One region of the Alteromonas sp. RW2A1 genome, then DNA from elsewhere that is predicted to be linked to it. Evidence: predicted binding sites of a transcription regulator. Region 1 holds the regulator's gene; each other region holds the start of a gene.
The links. The regulator LexA, encoded in region 1, represses DNA repair genes until DNA is damaged. The targets are predictions, from matches to a motif close to TACTGTATNNNNATACAGTA.

Region 1 (5,402 bases):
AGCTCTGAATCGACATTCACCGGAATACTGTGTGCTTTGACGAGCAACTTAACAGGATAATGAAATACCGATAAAAAGGCTTTGCGCATCCACGACATGAATTCTGTCATCCTATGAAATAAAAACGGTAATAGTGTATCACAAAACCAGTGGCGTCTTGTTTTAAACGCGTAAACGGGATGTGGTACAACGAGTTTACGTTCCTTTACTTAGGCTGGTGAAGGGCAGCCTAAGCATTCGGTTTACGTATCGAATATGGGCGCAAATTTAACGAATATAGCGCATAGCAACATTACATCTTTCGTAGGCGCTTCCGTATTTATCCATAATGTCGGCGCAATGCGTAAATCCGTTTTTTTCGTATAAATGGATGGCGGCTTCGCAGTCTTTATTGGTCAATAAAAATAATGTATTGAAAGCAATAGAAGGTGCCTCAGTCAGCACATGCTGCAATAACCTCTCTCCTACCTTTAAGCCGCGAACGTTGGACACAACTCCCATTTTGGTGAGTTCAAATACGCCATCAGACTTTTTCGCCAGGGCACATGTGCCAACTATGCCTAAGGTAGGGTGTTTAGCAAACCAAATGTACCCGCCTTTGTCGATAATAAATTCTTTAGGACGAGAAATAACACCTTCGTCAACAGGTTCAAGAACAAACATCGATGTGATCCATTCTCTATTTATAGAATTAAAATAGGGCGACAATTGTTCGCTAAAAGGCAAAAATTCGAGCGGTGTTGAATGTTCCATGAATGACAAACAGCTTGTTTTACAATAACGCTATGCTAGTGAAAAATAGTGCCAATGAATAGCGAAAAGCGCACCTTTATTACCCAAAACTCGTATCAAACTTTTAACTAACGACAACAGCGGTTTGGTTAAGACTAATTGCTGGGCTTATAAACTGGTATTTAGCCAATAACTAACTACTTTTATAATAGAATCCGCCTAAGAGACGTTAAACTTGGACGACAGCAAACGACTGAAAACCATTGATGCATTCATGCTAAATAGCGAACTTAATTTAGATCTTGATGATTTAATGACGCTGCTAGCTGAAGCATACAATGTACCTATCGCGTTACTTGGAATTGTAGGTAGGCATGAAGAAGTGATTAAGGCATGCCACGGTACAGATATTAAAACTATTCCAAGGGAGCATGCGTTTTGTAATCGCGTAGTCGACTCAGGCGAAGCATTAGTCGTATCTGATGCTAATGAGGATGAGCGCTTTGCCCGCAATCCCATTCTAATTAACGACAATAAAGTCGTCTTCTATGCGGGTACTCCTATTGATGTTGATGGTGAGACCATTGGTGCGGTGTGTTTAATTGACAACCAACCTAGAAAGATTGAGAACGAGAACCTTACTTTATTAAAAAGGATAGGCGCTTTAGTTAGCAAACACATTGCTTTGTCCCGAGAGCATGAGATGCTTAAACGCGAGCATGGGCTTATTGAAAAGTCGCCTATTGTGCTGGCCACATGGAATTTTGCTAATTCTTTAAAGCTTGTATACATCTCTAAAAATGCCCGCGCCGTGTTAGGTGCAGAGGCGGCCGACCTGTTAAACGGGAATATCGAGCTAATTGATTTAATGTGCGATCAGTCTGATGCTGATTTCACGTTTGCGATGCAGGCACACATGGAAGGGGTAGAAAGCCATGTGTGCAGGCTGAAGGTGTCTGCTCCCACCCGCACCATATGGGTGAGTATGATTTCTACTGCCAGCTTTAACGACGATGGTAGTTTGGTTTCAGTACAGGCATTTTTATTCGACACTAGCGATCAGAAATATGTAGAAGACAAGCTAAACGAAACCAACCAGCGTATGCGCTTGCTGCTAGAAGCCTCGGAGTTAGGCACATGGGATTGGAACCTGAAAGCGAATGTTAATCAGGTAAACAAGCGTTGGTGCGAAATTATTGGTATTGATTATGAGTACTACGACAGTAGCTACAGGTACACAAGACAGCTCATCCACCCCGCCGACCTGATGCAATTTGAACAGCATCTTGAAGACCATATTGCAGGAAAAAGCCAAGTTTTTAATACTTCATTTCGAATGCAACATGCCAATGGCAGTTGGGTTTGGGTCGAGTCTTACGGAAAAATAGTAGAGCGCGACACAAATGGAAAGCCCATCCGCATAGCGGGTATCCACCGCGACATTACGCGGAGAATGGAAAGTGAGATTTTTGAGCGGAAAAAAACTCAGCTGCTGCAGTTTATCAACAAAACTCGCGCGTCATACTTGGAAAGCAATGATTTAACATTAGCGTGTCAGACAGTACTGCCCGAGCTTATAGATTTATCTGATAGTCAGTTTGCTTTTATTGCACAAATGCAAGACCAAGATACTGAGCCTAAGCTGTTTATACACGCTATTTCTGAAATTGTTTGGGACAGCGAAAGTTTTTCTCAATATTCGGAGTATAAAAACAGAAATCTATATTTCACTAGTTTCGACAACTTATTTGGGAAAGTTATTGTTTCAGGTGAGGTGATTATTGCTAATTCGCCCATAAACCACCCTGCATCAAGAGGAACGCCAAAAGGTCATCCTCGAATAAACCGATTTCTAGGGCTACCGATTAAGATAAAAGATAGAGTTGTCGGTATGATAGGTTTAGCGAATAAGTTTGAGAGTTACAAACCCTCTGATGCCGAATTTTTCCAGCCATTTGTAGATGCCTGAGCTGGCCTTTTCTATGCCGTTGATTTAGAGCGAGCGAGAGCTGATGCTGAAGAAAGACTGCGCAAGCTGGCAATGACAGACCCCCTTACGGGGCTTCTCAACAGGCGCTCTTTTTTAGATGAGTGCAATAGAATTGCTCAAACACACAAGCAGACTGCTGTGGCGATAGTGGATATAGATTACTTCAAAAGCATTAACGATACCTACGGACATGATGCCGGCGATTACGCCTTAAAAGAGATCGCAAACATTACTCAATCCATCTGCAACGAGCATGGCGTTGTGGCAAGGTTAGGCGGTGAAGAGTTCGCTATTGTATTGGTAGACAAAACCCCAAAAGACGCTGATTTGATTTTTGAAAGACTGCGGGATGCAATTAATTCAGCTCAGTTTAATTATAAAGCGGACCGTATTAGTCTAACAATCAGTACTGGTGTGAGTTATACGATGGATTCTTTCGAGGTTGACTTTAGTGCTTACCTATCTGTTGCAGATCAGGCACTTTATGAAGCTAAGTCCATTGGGCGTAATCAGGTATGCTGGCAACCTGGAATACGTTAAATGGTCGGTATTAAATCCGATTTTTTGTCTGTAGCGCCCGTCAGCGCTTGTTATTTGAATTTAGGTGTATATACTTACAGGAACTGTATGGACAGACAGGTCTTTTATGCGCCCACTCACAGCTCGACAAACAGAAGTTTTAGAACTTATTAAATCTAATATGCAAGCAACGGGAATGCCACCCACGCGTGCAGAAATAGCCCGTCACTTAGGTTTTAAATCGGCAAATGCCGCTGAAGAACATTTAAAGGCCCTTGCGCGTAAAGGCGTGATTGAAATTCTTCCCGGTACATCTCGTGGTATCAAGTTAACCATTCCGATAGAAGATGAAATAGCCGAAGAAGAAGGTTTACCGCTTATTGGGCGAGTTGCTGCCGGTGAACCAATTCTTGCTCAAGAGCACGTAGAGTCTCATTATAAAGTTGATCCTGCTCTGTTCCAGCCTCACGCTGACTTTCTATTGCGTGTAAACGGCATGAGTATGAAAAATATCGGCATACTCGACGGCGATTTACTAGCCGTTCATCGCACCACCGACGTGCACAATGGTCAGGTTGTTGTGGCCAGAGTCGATGAAGATGTAACGGTAAAACGTTTGGAAAAGCGTGGCCGAGAAGTGCTACTTCACGCTGAAAATGAAGAGTTTTCACCCATTAAAGTTGATTTAGCAAACGAACCTTTCGCGATTGAAGGTATTGCTGTAGGCGTTATTAGAAACGCTGACTGGATGTAGCCTTTTACCTTACTGTATTAAAAGCGGCATGATAGCCGCTTTTTTTAGCACTTAAGTCTAATAATCTCCCCTATTTCTCCTGTATAAGCTACAACTTTCAGTACTTATAAATATCATTGATATACCATTTTAGGCGTAAATCTTTAAGCGCCAGTTAAGATGGTTTTGCGCTGGTTTCGAGAGTGTTGCTAAACGAGCTCTGCTCAAAATTTATTCAATATTTGCCGCTTAGCGTTTGATTTTAAGAAATTAAATGGCAATAACCTGCACAACCAATCACTCCAAAAATCTACTCCCTATAACTCTGTTATCCCCCATCTGTGGCACTTTGCTTACTATTTGAGTAACGACCACGAAATTCTGCTTAGATTAAATTTTGACCTCTTCATTAAAATTTTAACAGAAAAGACTAGACGGAACGCTATTATTGCGCAATTCTTATACAAGCTTTAACAAAATAATAACAATGACTTTGAATTCAATTTACAAATTGATGTATTGAGTTAATCGTTCACAAACCACTTGGTAGAGACTGCGCAAAATAACATTTGGCGTTAATGGCTCTGCCATTACGGAGGTGCTGAGTGAAATCACTAAAGATCGCAATGTCAAAATGGTGTGTTAGCGTTCCATTTTTGTTCTTTTCTCAATTCCTTTTCGCGCAAGAGGCCGCAGAAGAATTATCTTCGCTTAATCTTCGCCGCGGTGCTACTGACATAAGTGGCCAAGTATACGACCTGCATATGCTCATGTTCTTTATATGTGTAGCTATTGCCGTGGTGGTGTTTGGAGTTATGTTTGCTTCTATGTATTTACATAGAAAGTCACGAGGCGCCAAGCCAGCAAACTTTCATGAAAATGTAAAAGTAGAAATTGCATGGACGGTGGTTCCATTCCTCATCCTTATTTTTATGGCCGTACCCGCTGCCAATACGCTTATTGCCATGGAAGATACCTCTGAAGCTGACATGACCGTTCTAGTGACAGGATCTCAATGGAAGTGGCATTACAAGTACATGGACAGTGACGTTGAATACTATTCTTTGCTTGCTACTCAGCGTGAGCAAATTCAAAACAAATTTACGAAGACCGACAATTACTTATTAGAGGTAGATCGTCCTTTAGTAATTCCCACCGGGCAAAAGGTGCGATTTTTGATCACATCGGACGACGTTATTCACTCTTGGTGGGTACCCGACTTTGCGGTGAAGAAAGATGCTAATCCAGGCTTTATTAATGAAGCTTGGGCAAAAGTTAACGAGCCAGGCGTTTACAGAGGCCAATGTGCGGAGTTGTGCGGTAAAGACCACGGTTATATGCCGGTAGTGGTTATCGCAAAGGAACCAGCGGAGTTCGACGCGTGGATGGGTGAGCAGGAAGATCGTGCACGTAAAGCGAAAGAAGAAG
Region 2 (5,402 bases), 1.6 Mb from region 1:
ATAGAAGACGATACCATTATTATCATCATTGCTGGGCTGGGCGGTGGTACAGGCAGCGGAGCAACACCTGTACTGTTAGACATCGCCAAGAAAAACCACATCGACGTGATGTGTTTTGTCACCTTGCCGTTTAAATCGGAAGGAAGTAAACGTCAAGAGATTGCGTTCAATGCACTAGAGGAGATAAAAGCAACGGCTAACGCCACGTTAGTGCTTTCAAATGATTCGCTAGTTTCCGCGCTAAATGAAACCGTTGGATTACTCTCGGCATTTCGTCATTGCGATACACAAATGCACCGAATTGTTGAAGCTATAATTACCATGCTTACCAATACTGGCTATATCAACGTTGACATAAACGACTTTAGTCACATTCTCTCGTTAGATGGCGATACTGCATTAGGGGTAGGAATAGCAGAGGAAAATAGCTCTCTTTGCAGTGCCGTAACTCATGCTTTAAATAACCCCCTTGTTAATGAGCAAAACATAGTGGGGGCTCAGGGTGTTATTGTTCAGCTTACCTGTAAAGAAGAGCCAAGCTTAGTGGCGTACGAAGAAATGCTGGCTACGCTTCAGGTACTTATAGACGATACTCGCACGTTAATCATTTCTGGGGTAACGGTAGCATCAGATTTACCTTATTTTGGTGAGGTGTTGATCATTGCTACGGGAATTCCCAGAAAAGAGCAGACTAAAAGGCTGGGTACTACGCAAAAAGAAAATGTGGTTCCTATGACACAACTGCTCAAAGCGTCTGGCGGTGGATTAGAAAAGGCGTATCTCGATATACCTACGTTTGTGCGCCTACAGGGGAGAGAGCAGGGCTAAGTTTTATGTGTTAATGGCAAGTACTATGTGTAGGTGTTATAGAGCTTTTTCGAGAGTTCGCAAAAGTAATCTCTCAGTTTTTGTGGAGCAATAATTTCAATGTTATCGCCCAAACCTCTTAAAAATGCTCTTAGTTTGTTGGTATCTTTTACTGTAGCAATAAGCAAAGATTTATCTTTGTGAGATGACTTGTTGATAGTTTGATCTTCAGAGAGCTTGTAACCATGAAGCAGAAAAAGAGAGTTGTTTTTTACCAATAACTTTAGCTGAACTTCTTCTTTGCTCGTAGCCGTTAAGAACTGAACATTTTCAAGCTCTCCAAATGTTTGTTGGCAATCATCATCGGTTACGGTCACATTTCTTATAAATTGTAGAGGCAATGCATAGCGCCTTTTATGCAAAGTTCCAAAGGTACAAACAAACAACTGCCTTCCGTCTTGTTTTACCAAGCCCATGGGGTTTACTCGGTCGTAGTGTTTCCAAACCGTTTCGTTACCACCACTGAATACGCGTTTTATATCCGCCGATATCTGTTTTTTGAAGAAGATGGCGCTTTTTATTTTTTCAAAACAAGATGCATCAATTTCTGGAGCAATGAGTGGTTGGGACACTTGAGAGTCTGCAACCGATTTTAACCAGTTAGTGAGCAGTGAATCGCTATCTTGCTGCAAAATTTGCGTCGCTTTATCAAAGTAGGGTTGCATTTCAGTTAGGGTAGAATTGGGCAGTGTAGCTCCAGATTGTTCTAACACTTTAAATGCTAGCGCGGTGTTTCCATCCATCAAGCTAAGGTTCAACTTTTTAAAGTTGGCGTTTATATACCAGCCATACGGCTTTGAGCGTTTATCAACCTCTAGTCCAAATAAACCCACGTTTTCAAGATTGACGAGATCTCGTTGAATAGTGCGCATATCGATATGATGATGTCCGCAATTTTGAAGATTCTCAAAAATTTGTCGGCTTGACACTTTCCTAGGGGCCGTAGGCACAAACTGCAAGATATCGAGTTTTCGTTGAAATGCGCTCATAATGAGAAAACAGGCTTTAAGGGTAACAATGACGATAGCATAGTTAGTATATGCGACAAAAACTGTCGCACTGGAATTTTAGCCTAGTGACATTCATTTTATCTGTCAGATAGTGAGTGTTGTGCCTGTCTTGATAGGTGCGTGCCAAGTCAGAAACCCTGTATTAAAGGTTCTTTACTCAAGCTAAGCGGGTAACTCATTGCATAAAAGTGATTGATTATGGTAACTTTCTAAAAAGTGATTATTTATAGTCACTTTTGAAGTAGGGGAAATTTAAGAATGTACTTTGGCTTCTCACTTTAGCTCCACACTGTAGCTCGACTATATAAAGTGAGAAAGGTATGAATTGTATCTGTATAAAAATACAGTTAATCTAAACTAAGAATATAAATTGATTCTACTTAACGTCTTTACTCACTTTCTTTCTTACTAAAAGCAAGGTGTGGAAAAGGCATTTAAAACGCGAAGAAGGACGATATGGAAAAGGCTCTGCAGAGCGCGGCAGTAATAACCGGTGATATTGCGAATTCACAGTCTTTAAGTGAGGCCGACTTTGCGCATGTATTGAAAGTACTCACCGCCACCCTTAAAGAGCAAACATCGCTTTATGAAGGGGAATTTGATGTGTTTCGCGGAGATGCTTTTCAGGCTGTTATTCCCTCACCACAACACGCTATGCAGGTGGCGGTTTGTATAAGGCTTGCGTTGAAAGCCTGCACACCCTCTATAAACGTTCGCATCAGCGTGGGGCTTGGTACCGTGAATTTTACTGGTGGTGAAGTTAAAACCGGCAATGGCGACGCATTCGTACGCTCTGGCAGGGCGCTGGATAATCTGAAATCGCAATATTTAGCGTTTACGAGTAACTCTGAAGCCCTTAACAAGCATGCATCATTATTAACTGCATTTTTAGACAGCCACATTACAAGTCTAACTCAAACCCAAGCAGAAACCTTATTAGCCTACATTAGCGCAGAAGATAAAGGGCATGAGCAGATAGCAGTTAAACTGGGTAAAACCCGCAGTAACGTTACCCGTATTTTAAATGCCAGCGAATATCACTTGGTAAGCGATTATCTTTCTTATATGGCTGCAGAAGTTAATGAGAATAGTCGCTGATGAGCGGGTATGCCGTATGGTATGCCACTAGGTATGCCACGAAATATGCTACGACGTATGCCACGAGAAACACCCATATTGAACAACATGCAACAGAAGAACGGTTTGCAGAAAATCTGCTAAAAAAGCCGCTGGGGTTAGCCGAATATAAAACGGATTTCTAAGAATGGAACACATTGGTATTTTAATCGGGCTATTGGTGGCTCACGTCATTGGCGATTTCTATCTTCAGCCTGCCAGCTGGGTAAACAGCCGAAATACTAAACACCTTCAATCGCCGGCACTGTATCTTCATGCTCTATTGCATGGCGTAGTGGCATTGCTGCTATTACTCGTAATATCGTTTGTGTCGTATAAGCAGGCAGGGCAGTTGCCAAGCAAAGGCAGTATTCAGCAACTCACATCTTTGTCGATTGGCATAGGCCCGCTATGTATAGTGGCAATTGCCGTGTTATTCAGCCATTTCATAATTGATGCAATAAAGTCTTACGCAGGTTCTTCCACACTCGCATTTGCAATAGATCAAGCAGCCCATGTCGCAGTTCTCGTATCATTGTGGGCGATGTTAACCAATCAGCTGGACGCTTTAATAATCAGAATTTTCACCATTAACCATAATCACTTAGCTGTGTTCTTAGCGTATTTAGTAATTTTACAGCCCACCTCTATATTTATTAAGCAGCTGCTGTCGCCGTGGACAAAACAACTTGATGAACTGAATAAGCCAAAAGAAGCAGAACACCTCGTTCAGCTTCCTATTCAAACAACATTAGCAATGGCTGGGCAACGTATTGGCTACTTAGAAAGGCTGCTTATGCTTACTTTTGTGCTTATGAACCAATTTGCCGCTATAGGTTTCTTAATTGCTGCGAAATCTATTTTTAGGTTTGGTAATTTAACAAAAAGTGAAGACAAAAAATTAACCGAATATGTATTGCTAGGAACATTTACAAGCGTTGCAATAACCATAGCAATAGGGCTTTTTACTCATTGGTATATCAGCACGCCCTAGTTAACTGTCAATTAGGTTGGATTTTAGTGCTGATTTAAAAAAACTGGATATATCAACAGTGGTTATCTACCATGTACCCCTATTTTTCACTTCTCTTTGCTAAAGCGTTTTAATGAAGTTATACATTGCAGAAAAACCTAGCTTAGGGCGTGCAATAGCAGATGCGTTGCCCAAACCTCACAAAAAACATCAAGGCTACATTGAAGTAGGAAATGGTGATGTCGTTACTTGGTGTATAGGGCATATTCTTGAACAAGCAGAGCCCGACAGCTACGATGAAAAATTCAAGAAGTGGCAGTTAGAACATTTACCTATCATTCCACAGCAATGGCAACTCAAGCCAAAATATAAAACAAAAAACCAGCTAGCGGTTATTCGCAAATTAGTTAAACAATGTCAGCAGATAGTGCATGCAGGCGACCCTGATCGTGAAGGGCAACTGCTTATTGACGAAGTTATCGATTTTTTAAACGTGGCGCAGCGAAAGCGCGATGCTATGCAGCGTTTGCTAGTAAGCGACTTAAACTTACCGGCAGTAAAGCGAGCATTAACGCAACTGAAGTCAAATAAACAATTTGTGCCCCTGTCAGTTTCAGCACTTGCTAGAAGCCGAGCCGACTGGTTATATGGTATTAACCTAACCCGGGCATATACTATTCAGGGCGGCAAAGTGGGCTACAAAGGTGTACTTTCCGTTGGTCGTGTTCAAACCCCAATTCTTGGCTTAGTAGTAACCAGAGACAAGGAAATTAAACACTTCGTCTCCAAGCCTTTTTACGAGGTGAACGCTCATGTTCAAGCCCCTAACAATCAACGATTTATTGCAAAGTGGCAACCAAGCGACGCATGTAGCGCCTACATGGATGATGAAGGGCGCGTTCTCTCTAAAGCACTTGCGGAAAATGTCGTAGCGAGAATAACCAATCAAGCTGCAAAAATTGCCGATATAAAAAAGCAGCAGAAAAAGCTTAACGCTCCTTTGCCTTACAACCTGTCGTCGCTTCAAATAGATGCAGCTAAGCGGTTTTCATTAAACGCAAAGCTAGTGCTTGATGTATGCCAGTCGCTGTATGAAAAACATAAACTCATCACGTATCCACGCTCTGATTGTCGATATTTACCAAACGAACAATTTGCTTTAGCGAAATCGATTATCAACACGCTTTCAAACGCGCAAATGCCTTTTTCTGAAGATGCTAAAAAAGCCGACGCATCAATAAAGTCTAAAGCGTGGAATAATGCAAAGGTAGGGGCTCACCATGCCATTATTCCAACTGAAAAGTCGCCAGCAAACTCGTCGTTAAGTAGTTTAGAAAAAAACGTTTATGGGCTTATTGTGCGCCAGTACCTAGCGCAGTTTTATCCGGCTTTTATTTATCAACACACTCACATTGAATTGACTATTGCTGGTGGCA
Region 3 (5,402 bases), 520 kb from region 1:
AACGGTCAACTGTGGTGACATCATGTTTAAATTAAGAATTATTTCGCTAAGCGGCTTATTGGGTATGTGCTGCATGGGAGCGTTATTAGCCGGCTGCGCCAGCCAATCAAATTCCGTTTACCATCAGCTAGGAGGTAATGAGAAGGTAGAGCAAATCGTCGAAAACTTCGTTGTTGAGATTGAGCGCGACCCTGTCATTTTAGCTTACTTTGAGGGTGCGGATATCAACCGCTTTGTTGAAAAATTAAGTGAACAGATATGCTCTCGTACCGGCGGACCGTGCTCTTACACTGGCGACACTATGGCACAAGTTCATGGTGGTATGAACATTACCGAGGCCGATTTTAACCGCACTGTAGACTTACTCATAAATGCCATGAACAAAGCCGACGTGCCGCATCGGTTGCAAAATAAGGTACTAAGGGCGTTAGCACCAACTCGCGATGAAATGCTTTATTTATAAGTTTTATCAGCAATAAAAGAGGCTGTGACGCACTCTTTTATTGCTACAGTTCATGTTGCTACGTGTTGTTAAATGCATAGCATAAACACATGATTCTGGCATCAACAGATAGTATCGGCACAGCCTAAAAGATTAAGCATCGTTATATAACGTGCTTATCCATTTTTCTTCGTTGATAAAATTCCAACTCCACTGTGCCCACTTATCTTCAAGCCCCATGCTTTTGATATCATCTAAGGTTTTTCCGTCTTGCTTAAGGGCTTTAACATAGTCAAAGGTTTCGCTGATCATATTAAGAAAGGTGGCGTACTCGGCTTTTGAGCCCACTTTTCCGTGGCCCGGAATGATAATGGTGTCATCGTCTATTTTATTCAAAAGATGTTGAACCGACTCCATGTAACCCTCTACATTTCCTCCAGCGCCTTGGTCGATGTACGGGAACATGCCGTTGAAGAACAGATCCCCTGTATGCATAACATTAGGCTGCTCGAACCAAACAACACTGTCTCCATCGGTGTGCCCTACAGGAAGGTGCATGACATGTAGCGTTTCGTTATTAAAATATATCTTTATGCCGTCTTCATAAGTCACTGCTGGCAGAGCTTCAGGCTTAACATTTTCATCGCCAGCTAAACGAACACGAACGTTTTCGTGAGCAAATATCGTGGCGCCCTTGTGGCTATGGAAAAAGGCATTCGAGCCAGTGTGATCACCGTGATAATGGGTGTTTATCACATACTTAGGTTTGTCGCTGCCAAGCTCTCCAAGCTGTGCTGCAATTTTTTCCGCAAGCGGAGCAAACTGATCATCAATAATAAGCACGCCATCCTCACCGGCTGATACGCCGATATTTCCACCCATACCCGTTAGCATATGAACGGCTCCTTTGATGGGTGTCGCTTTTACCTCTACATTGGCAAAGCGATCTTGGGCATACGCCGAAGAGATCGGAGAGATAATTGACGATATAGCCGCTACCGCTGTAGCAGCGATTAAAGCTTTCGCTATCAACGGTTTTTTCTTTGCTGTTTTCATTACGCGTTCCTCTGGGCATTATTAGTACTTAAGTTCTACACCTAAGTTCTTCACTTAAGTTTTCTGTACGAGTTCTAGTGACGTGTAGGGTAAAGCGCTTCGTGTTTAGAGCCGTATTTACCTCAGTCGCTACTTTACGATGTAACTTATACCCTCAAATAGTTAAACCTGTTCACTTTAACCTTCCCTTGGCATTAAAGCGTGCTTTCACCGTCAGGAATATCTCCTATATAAGCAAACCTAGGTACTGTTTCATTATTTAACTCTACAGACTCTGTAAACATCTCTAGTGGACGAACCCACAGTTCACGATCGCCATAGCAAGGCCTATACACGACCAACTTAGATTCATCTTCTGAATGTGTGGCCACCTCATATACGTCGTACAAATGGCCCTTGTAGTGTTTGTAGCGCCCTGGCGCAATCAATAGTTGTGTATCCACCAGATACTCCTTTTAAGTTTTTATTTGCGTCTCGTCTTCAAAAGCAAACGCTAGTTGTTGAGTTGACTGTTCCGCCGCTAAGCCAATGTGAATACCTACTAAACGTATACCTCGGCCTTTAGCACGCTCAAAAGCTTCCTTCATTAAAGTAGTAAAGTAATCCTCATCGAGAGTTCCATGACGGTGCTCTACCGTGGTCAGTTGGAAGTCATTAAATTTAAGCTTTACACCTTGGGTTCTCAATCGAACAGGTTTGCCTGTGCGTTTTTTATGATTTTCCATTCTGTCACGTAGCTTTTCCAGTAACGATGGTAGGAACGCATTGCATTGCTCAAGGGTTTGAATATCATCACTTAACGTGCGCTCTACCCCTATCGACTTTCTTTCTCGCGATACAGAAAGCTCTCGCTCGTCTATGCCATGAGCACGTTCCCACAACACGCTGCCAAATTTACCGAGCTCTTTTTGAATACGCTCGAATGGGTATTGGCGCACATCATTACAGGTATTAAGCCCCATACGAGCGAGCTTTTGCATGGTGACTTTGCCCACTCCGGGTATTTTTTTAAGCGGCATGTTGCGAACGAACTCATCTAACTCATCCGGCGTGATGACACAAATACCGTCTGGTTTGTTTTCATCGCTTGCAACCTTTGCCACAAATTTACAGGGTGCGACACCCGCAGATGCCGTAAGGCCAAGTTCGCTTTGAATTCTTGCCCGTATTTCCTCGGCTATTAAGGTAGCGCTGCCGCCACAAAACTGGCTGTTAGTAACATCAAGATATGCCTCGTCTAATGACAAGGGTTCAATAAGGTCGGTATAGTCGGCGAAAATTTTTCGGATTTTTTGAGATTCACTAGCATAAGCATCCATGCGTCCTTTCACTAAGGTAAGATTTGGGCACAGTTTCATGGCATAAGCGGTAGCCATTGCGCTACGTACGCCATATTTTCTCGCCGGATAGTTGCAGGTAGAAATAACGCCTCTTCGGTCGGAACTCCCGCCGATAGCAATGGGGATATTCTTAAGCGCAGGATTATCCCGCATTTCCACTGCGGCATAAAAACAATCCATATCAACGTGGATGATTTTTCGCATTCAAACTCGCATTGCGGTACTAGGATGCTTATAAGTGTATGCTAATACCAAACTGTACATTTAGACAGTATAGTAGCGACTAGCGATGACTTAATCCAGTAAGACGTGCCCTGCAGCTTGCAGAAAAAAGCCGCTAGTAGATAACTAACGGCTTTGTGTATAAAGCAAAAGATGTTTGAGGGCGTCTTTGCCTATAAAATTTGGTTTTGCTTCCATTCGTTCAATTTTTTCTGACGCGCTTCTTCTTTTTCCATACGTGATTTTTTGCGATCACAAGGCTCTGGGCAGTCGCACGCTTTTTCAATTCCAATCGCGCCTAGTCCACCACAGCTTCCTGAAATAGTTTTTCGCTGCACAAGGTAACCTATGGCCATAGCAGCAACCATTGTTAAAAAGAAACCAAATGCGAGAATAAATGTAGACATAACTACCTCTTAATTGTGAACTGTCACTAGTTTATCAAATTCTGGCGACGCATACTCCTCAAAACTATCTTCTGTGCGACGAATGAGAAATACCGCCAGGTTTTCTCTTTCGGCAATTTCAATAGCCTGTTCCCACCCCATTACATTAAATGCCGTGGCAAGGCCATCAGCCGTCATTGATGAGGGATGCACAACAGTGACAGACACTAAGTTATGGGAAATTGGGTAACCTGAAGTGGGGTCAATAAGATGAGAGTATCTTTTCCCGTCTTCTTCATAGTAATTTCTATAATCACCTGAAGTAGCGACAGCATTTGTGCCAATAGATACAACTTTCTGTATCGCTCGCTCGGTGGTGACAGGCTTTTCAATAGCAATTAACCATTCACTTCCGTCACCTCGCAAGCCTTTAACCCGCATTTCGCCGCCTATCTCCACGAGATAGTTTTCAATATTATAGTGCTCAAGTATTTCTGCTACTTCGTCAACACCAAAGCCTTTAGCAATGGTAGATAGGTCGACATACAGCATAGGATGACGCTTTTTAAGTCCGCTAGGGGTACTTACTAGCTTTTCATAGCCTACATAATCGCGAATATCATTGATATCGTCTTCGCTAGGTGCCTTTTCTGGGCGTTTTGTGGGTCCAAACCCCCATAAGTTTACGAGCGGTCCGACAGTCACGTCTAATACGCCGCCGCTAAGTTTCGCCAAACGCAAGGCTTCATTTACAACCAATAAAGTATCACCAGACACAGAAAAATTGTCAGTGTAGCGATATTGATTAAAGCGAGACAATTCAGAAGTAGGATCGTATGTAGACATCATTTTGTTTACATCCACCAAGCGTGCATCAATCTGTGACTGAAGGCCCTCTACTGCTTTTCCGTCCGCCGCTATATATTTAACGTTATAAGTTGTGCCCATGGTTTGCCCTTGCAAATGCACAACAGGACGACTGTCATCACTGCAGCTTGCAAGCATGACCATGCTGATGGCTATAACCGCTAAAAGAATTCGAACAAAAAATCGAATCACACTATGTTCCTTACTTTATCTTTAGCACAAACAAAAAAGGGGCTTACGCCCCTTTTTTACAACTTAATTGCGTAGATTAACCACCGAAGTCATCTAGCATGATGTTCTCGTCTTCAACACCTAAATCTTTAAGCATGTTGATAACGGCAGCGTTCATCATAGGTGGCCCACACATGTAGAACTCACAGTCTTCTGGCGCTGGGTGGTCTTTGAGATATCTCTCAAGTAACACTTGGTGAATGAATCCAGTCTCACCTTCCCAGTTGTCTTCAGGCTGTGGATCTGAAAGTGCCACGTGCCACTCAAAATTCTCATTTTCAGCCGCTAACTCGTCGAAATCTTCTGTGTAGAACATTTCACGAAGTGAACGTGCACCGTACCAGAAGCTCATCTTACGTGAAGATTTTAAACGACGTAATTGGTCGAAGATGTGCGAACGCATTGGAGCCATACCGGCACCACCACCAACGAATACCATTTCGTTATCAGTGTCTTTCGCAAAGAATTCACCAAATGGACCAGAAATCGTTGCTTTGTCACCTTCTTTAAGACTCCAAATGTACGATGACATTTTACCAGCAGGCAGGCTTAGATTATTAGGCGGCGGCGTAGCAATACGCACGTTCAACATAATAATGCCTTCTTCCTCTGGGTAATTGGCCATGGAGTAAGCACGAATTGTCTCTTCGTCAACTTTAGACTCAATGTCAAAGAAGCCAAATCGCTCCCAGTCACCGCGATACTCTTCAGGGATATCAAAATCCTTGTACTTAACATGGTGAGCTGGTGCTTCGATTTGAATATAACCACCCGCACGGAAAGGTACACTTTCGCCGTTAGGAATTTTAAGCTTAAGTTCTTTGATGAAGGTTGCTTTGTTATCGTTAGAGATAACTT
Region 4 (5,402 bases), 130 kb from region 1:
ATATAAGATACCCTGTTGCTTAGCAAACTGAACAATATCGTAGATAGTTAAGAAAAAGTATTCATACTCTTGCTCTTTAATTAATACCAGCTCTTTTTCTATGATGGCGCTTATTTCAGGAGGTAAACCATCGGGAAAGCGTCGTTTAATGCCTTTTTCAACACACACTCGTAGGTACGATGTTGGCGTGTAACCGGAAGGTACAAGTTCTGCTGGATATTGATAACACAACTCACTGAGGCAAAAACTACATTGCGACGCTAAGTTATTAGTATTAAGGATCCACTTTTCTGGATACAGCTTTTTAATTTTTTGTGTTGTCCGCAAGCTTCGCTCGGCATTACTTAATGCAGCGCGGCCTATATCATCAATGCGAGTATGCACTCGTGTTGCATGTAAAACGTGCTGTGATGGTAAGCACTCACTGTGGTGCATGAGTACACCAGTACAGGCTATAACTGGGAGTTCGTAGGTAGTTTGCAGGTAGTTGTAATTTTCAAATCTGTGGTGATCACTACCATCAAGAAGTCGCTGAGCACCAATATACACATTAATCGCCGACTGTTTAGCCAGCCATATTGCCCAGCGGTCGTCGTATTCTTTTTTCCCTGAAGGAAGCCAAATAAACTGACAGTGCTTTATCGTTCGCAAGTCCCACTCTGCCAGCTGATATTCACCTTTTTCGGAACGCCTACGTGCATTGGTAATTATTCGACATAACTCGCTGTAAGCTTCTTTATTTGGGCATAGCAAGACAAAAGAAAGTGAATCGTCGAATACAAAGTAGCTTCCGATAATTAGTTTAATAGGTAAGCGCTGATGATTTATTTCATCAAATGCGCGTACCACACCTGCCACCGAGCACTCATCAGTAATAGCAATGGCTTGATATCCTAAGAATGAAGCAGTCGTTACTAGCTCTGCAGGAGAAGAGGCCCCAGTGAGAAAGCTGTAGTGACTTTGACAAAAAAGTTCGCTGTAGTTCATAGGTGTATTAGCTAAATAAGCCTTGTGCCCACCACTTGCTTGCTTCATCTTTAAAGATAAGCATGCGTACGCCTTGCCGGGTTTGTGCGATAAAGTAATCGCGTTTATGCGGCGCATCGTGCCACCATTCACTGTGAAGCCTTACAGGGCCAAAACAAACCTGCGTAGACTGAGTAAGTGGTTTAGGTGCCTCGAAAAGAAAAGTAGGAACAATGTCTGATGAAAATACCGTCTCTTTTGTTAAACGAGGCCCGTTAGACATATATTCAAATTGATGCGTGTTTGAAATACTTGGTTTAAACGTGCACTTTTCACCGAGCTTTGCATTTAAACGCCCAATAAGTTGTTTTTGTGCCACATCATTAAAGCGGTTACTAAAGAAGTCCCCATTGTTATCGTCAATGGCTTCAAAGTTATCGCAACGCAGTGTCAGTGATACCGCGGGTTCGGGTAAAACTAGGTTTTCAATACGAAGTTTAAGTAAGGAAAGCCAGCTGTCGCTAGTACTCTGTGGTAGTGCAGACTTTATTTCGAGGTGATTCGACGGCTGATCTCTAAAAGCTATATGAAAACTAAGCGTAGATGTTTGTAAATTTCTAGCGCGTAAATAGTGTGCAAGATACTCCAGCAGCTTTTCCATAAAGGGAATAAGGTGTTGAGTGTTCTCAACATCGAAGGGTAGTAAGGCAAAGTGCTCAAAATGTTCCGCAGGACGAAAGAGTTTTACTCGGGGAAATACTTCTCCGCGTAAGGCGGTGAGATAAGTGATGGTATTGTTATCAAATCGCCTGCCTAACTCATGCACAGGCATAGCAAGTAACTGATGAACGCGGTGAATACCTACTCGGGTGAGCGCTTCTTTTGTTTTTTTATTTAACGCCGTTAAAGACAGCGGGCAGTGCGATAGCGATTGCCTTATATCATCGTGATTATCGTAATATCTATCAATGCCCTTTAAAGCAAGTACTTTAGCTGCCTCAATAGACCAGGCCGTAGCGAAATGGTAATGCACATTTGACTGCGAAAGTTCATGGGTTAGAGTGTTCCACAGTGCTTTGTGTCCACCATAATAATGCACCAAGTTATCAAGGCGAACAGCAAGCGTATTATGAGTATCTAACACAATGTCTGACGCTAAAGGGTACAAGCGGTGTGCTAACTGCGTCAGTGTGAGGTGCTCGTTGTCTACATTGAAAGGAATGATACATACGTGCGGGCACAAAGCTGCTGCCTGAGCTAGCCCGTGACCTATTTCAATACCTTGTTGTAAAGCGGCATGATTGCGTTGAACAACATGATTCGTTTTTTCGCAATAAACAATTACAGGTGAGGAAGGTATTTCTAGGTGAGCGCTATCAACAGGGCTAAGACCGCTCTCTTGGTGCGTATCTAGAGTAATTTGATAAAAATAAAGATATGCCCACAACATAGCTAGCTCACAGAGTGCAGAACGTGACGCTTCACTTTGTTATGTTCTAAAGCCCATTTGATTGCACGGTTATCCACCGTCCACTTGTTATGTATAACAATGTTATTTTTTGGCCAGCCTTGCCGCTGTTTTAACACATTAATTTCAAGGGCGTGCTCGCGGTAATGAAGGCATAAATCTAAGGAAATGGGCAGAGTCTGCGTTACGTCGTTGCTATTTTTATTCGGCGCAGTAAACAGTAAGCAGAGTGCATCATTATGTGTTGCGGCTACTTGCAGACGTCGGGCTTCTTTTGCCGTTACCGCGTTATTCCATACCACAACACAATGACAAGCCGTACTTTTTAAGCATTGTTCTGTAGCCCATAGCGACTCTTTTTCGGTATGCGGCTTAACAATTAATACTTGCTCAGCATTTATTCCAAATGCTTCCAACCACGGAGTTTGGACTCTGCCAGGCGGATTGATAAAAACAATCATCTTGTGGCTGCGGTGCTGACTTAATACTTGTTTAAACAGTGACAGTTCGCCAATACCTGTAAGCGTGCGTATGCGTACAACGCCAGATGGCGATACGCCGCCATTGAGTGCCTGATCGAGTTGATCATAGCCAAGTGAAAAACGTTCTTCACATTGGCTTTGCTCTCTTGCCCTCCATATGTGGGGATGGTTTTCTAATGCAGATACTGACTTATTCATAACACCAACAAAAACTGTATATATGTACAGTATTATAGAGAGAGGTATTGTCTTTTCAAGATAAACCGACGCTTCTGCGCATAACTTCACGCTAACATACTGATTATTTTGAAAAGAGAATGTATTAAATTTCTTTTTGAATTAGGTGTGATAAGCAAAAGGGCAAAACAAAAGGCAAAGCAGAATAAAAAACAAAAAAGCTGCCTAAACAGCAGCTTTCAATGAATAAGAATAGCAAATTACAGTGTTGAGGCAGTTACGATGCTTTCTGAGCTGGAACACTGTTCTCTGAAGCGTCGCCGCTTTTTGTTGTTGTAACAGCCTGACAAAAAGCAATAAAGCTATCCGCCGTATTTTTCGACCACAGCATTCTTAGGTTACTTGGTAACTCTTTTACTACCAACTGTATTCCCTCAAGCGATGGATCTTCGTCGGTTAACACTTTCTTGAGCGATTCTTCTAGCGTGTCACCTTTTTCACAGCAGTTCATTACAATGCTGGCAAAACATGTCATTAAGGGCAATAAGCTATTGTGCTGTTCTTGCGTAATAAGCCGACTTTTATATAGAGACTGCAACCGCTGCGTAAGGTTTTTTTCTAAAGCCTCGGTTACTAAAACTAAGTTTCGATAAGCGTAGTTGGCCTTGCTATTACTTTGCTTATTAGAATGACGAGAAAGCGTTAGTTCTTTTTGCAAGTTCTGTGTGCGAAGCACAAAGAAAATCAAAAGCAGCAGAAGTAAGCCAATAATACTAAAAGCAATAATCATATTTCCTTCGCCTTTTGTTCCTCAATAAACGCATCAATATTCTGTTCCAAAATGAAAAGAGGTACAGAGCCGTTCTCTAAAACAGCACGATGGAATTTTCGTACGTCGAAGTGCTCGCCCAATGCAGACTCTGCTTTTTGTCTTAAGGCTTTTATCTTTATCTCGCCTATTTTGTAAGACAAAGCTTGGGCTGGCCAGGAAATATAGCGGTCTATTTCGGTGTTAACGTTGTGCTCTGACAAAGCAGTATTTTCCATCATGTAATCTACCCCTTTCTGACGACTCCACCCCATGGTGTGCATACCTGTGTCGACAACTAAGCGACAGGCTCTCCACATTTCATAGCTCAAGCGACCAAAGTTATCGTAAGGGTCTTCGTAAATACCTGCTTCTATACCCAGAAACTCAGAATATAAGCCCCAGCCTTCACCAAATGCAGAAATGTATGTGTTACGGCGTACCATAGGAAGGTTTTCAAGCTCTGCTGCCAACGAAATTTGTAAGTGATGACCAGGTACGGCTTCGTGCAGCGTTAATGCAGGTAACGCATATAGTGGACGCTTATCAAGCGCATAAGTATTTACCCAATAATAGCCAGGCTCATCATCTCTGCTAGGATGAATGTATCTGCCGGTGGTGTATTTAGGAGCGATAGCATCTGGAACCGGTGCCACGCCATAAGGTGTTCTAGGCAGATACTCAAATAAAGACGGCAGTTTAGCGTCCATTTTCTTTGCAATGAACGAGGCTTCTTTTAATAACTCTTCTGCGCTGGTGGCGTAAAACTGCGGATCTTCACGTAAAAATGTGATGAATGCGTTTATTGAGCCGTCAAACTCCAAATCATCAACAATCTGCTGCATCTGGGCGCGAATTCTCGCTACCTCAGACAAACCAAGCTCATGGATTTCTTGAGGTGTCATATCGGTTGTTGTGTAGTGTTTCGCTCGGTTGGCATAGTACTCAACCCCGTTAGGCCATTTTTCCGCGGCTATAGTAGTACGTGACCCTGGAATGTATTCGTTAACCATAAAGTCATAAAATGCCTGATAAGCGGGCAGTACAAACTGACGTACTGCCTGCTGTCCTTGTTTTTCTAAAGATGCTTTCTCAGTGTCACTAAAGTAATCGGGGAACTGCATGAACGGAGAGTAGAAGCCACTGTCTTTTACATCATCAACTAAGTATGTCGAGATAGAGTTTTCAAAACCCTCAAGTACAACGCGTGGTTGAGTGTAGCCCTCTGACAGCGCTTGTTCCATATAAGCAATTTGCTGTTCGAAATAAGGCTTTAACCCTTGTAAGCGACTAATGTATGCCTTGTAATCTGTTACTCGCTTAAAAGTCGATAAGTTAGGCAGAGAGGCCATTGCACTATGGAATCCGTACTCTGAATTTATAGGAACAAGGTAATCGCGATACTTGTATTGGTCGATATAATTAGCCAAACGATATTGCTGCATCAGTAAAGCAATATAGGCTTCTTGAGTTAGGTTGTTCTCATTGTAATTAGCTAACT

Region 2: the regulator LexA is predicted to act here: its motif matches at 4,029-4,048, upstream of BM528_RS06895 (DNA topoisomerase III).
Region 3: the regulator LexA is predicted to act here: its motif matches at 3,093-3,112, upstream of dinB (DNA polymerase IV).
Region 4: the regulator LexA is predicted to act here: its motif matches at 3,127-3,146, upstream of imuA (translesion DNA synthesis-associated protein ImuA).

Annotation. Positions count from the first base shown of each region.
Region 1 is NZ_CP018031.1:4,057,098-4,062,499, reverse strand. It holds gene plsB (glycerol-3-phosphate 1-O-acyltransferase PlsB) at 1-98, opposite strand, end outside; gene BM528_RS17930 (GNAT family N-acetyltransferase) at 268-753, opposite strand; gene BM528_RS17925 (GAF domain-containing protein) at 968-2,701, shown strand; gene BM528_RS18925 (GGDEF domain-containing protein) at 2,759-3,262, shown strand; gene lexA (transcriptional repressor LexA) at 3,369-3,995, shown strand; gene coxB (cytochrome c oxidase subunit II) at 4,601-5,402, shown strand, end outside.
Region 2 is NZ_CP018031.1:1,541,750-1,547,151, reverse strand. It holds gene BM528_RS06915 (cell division protein FtsZ) at 1-828, shown strand, start outside; gene BM528_RS06910 (helix-turn-helix transcriptional regulator) at 852-1,856, opposite strand; gene BM528_RS06905 (hypothetical protein) at 2,334-2,975, shown strand; gene BM528_RS06900 (DUF3307 domain-containing protein) at 3,142-3,987, shown strand; gene BM528_RS06895 (DNA topoisomerase III) at 4,100-5,402, shown strand, end outside.
Region 3 is NZ_CP018031.1:3,536,060-3,541,461, forward strand. It holds gene BM528_RS15635 (DUF3034 family protein) at 1-18, shown strand, start outside; gene BM528_RS15640 (group I truncated hemoglobin) at 23-463, shown strand; gene BM528_RS15645 (MBL fold metallo-hydrolase) at 596-1,498, opposite strand; gene BM528_RS15650 (DUF1653 domain-containing protein) at 1,693-1,941, opposite strand; gene dinB (DNA polymerase IV) at 1,954-3,042, opposite strand; gene nqrM ((Na+)-NQR maturation NqrM) at 3,234-3,467, opposite strand; gene BM528_RS15665 (FAD:protein FMN transferase) at 3,477-4,505, opposite strand; gene nqrF (NADH:ubiquinone reductase (Na(+)-transporting) subunit F) at 4,582-5,402, opposite strand, start outside.
Region 4 is NZ_CP018031.1:44,620-50,021, forward strand. It holds gene BM528_RS00205 (error-prone DNA polymerase) at 1-987, opposite strand, end outside; gene BM528_RS00210 (Y-family DNA polymerase) at 995-2,416, opposite strand; gene imuA (translesion DNA synthesis-associated protein ImuA) at 2,419-3,114, opposite strand; gene BM528_RS00220 (hypothetical protein) at 3,371-3,883, opposite strand; gene BM528_RS00225 (DUF885 domain-containing protein) at 3,880-5,402, opposite strand, start outside.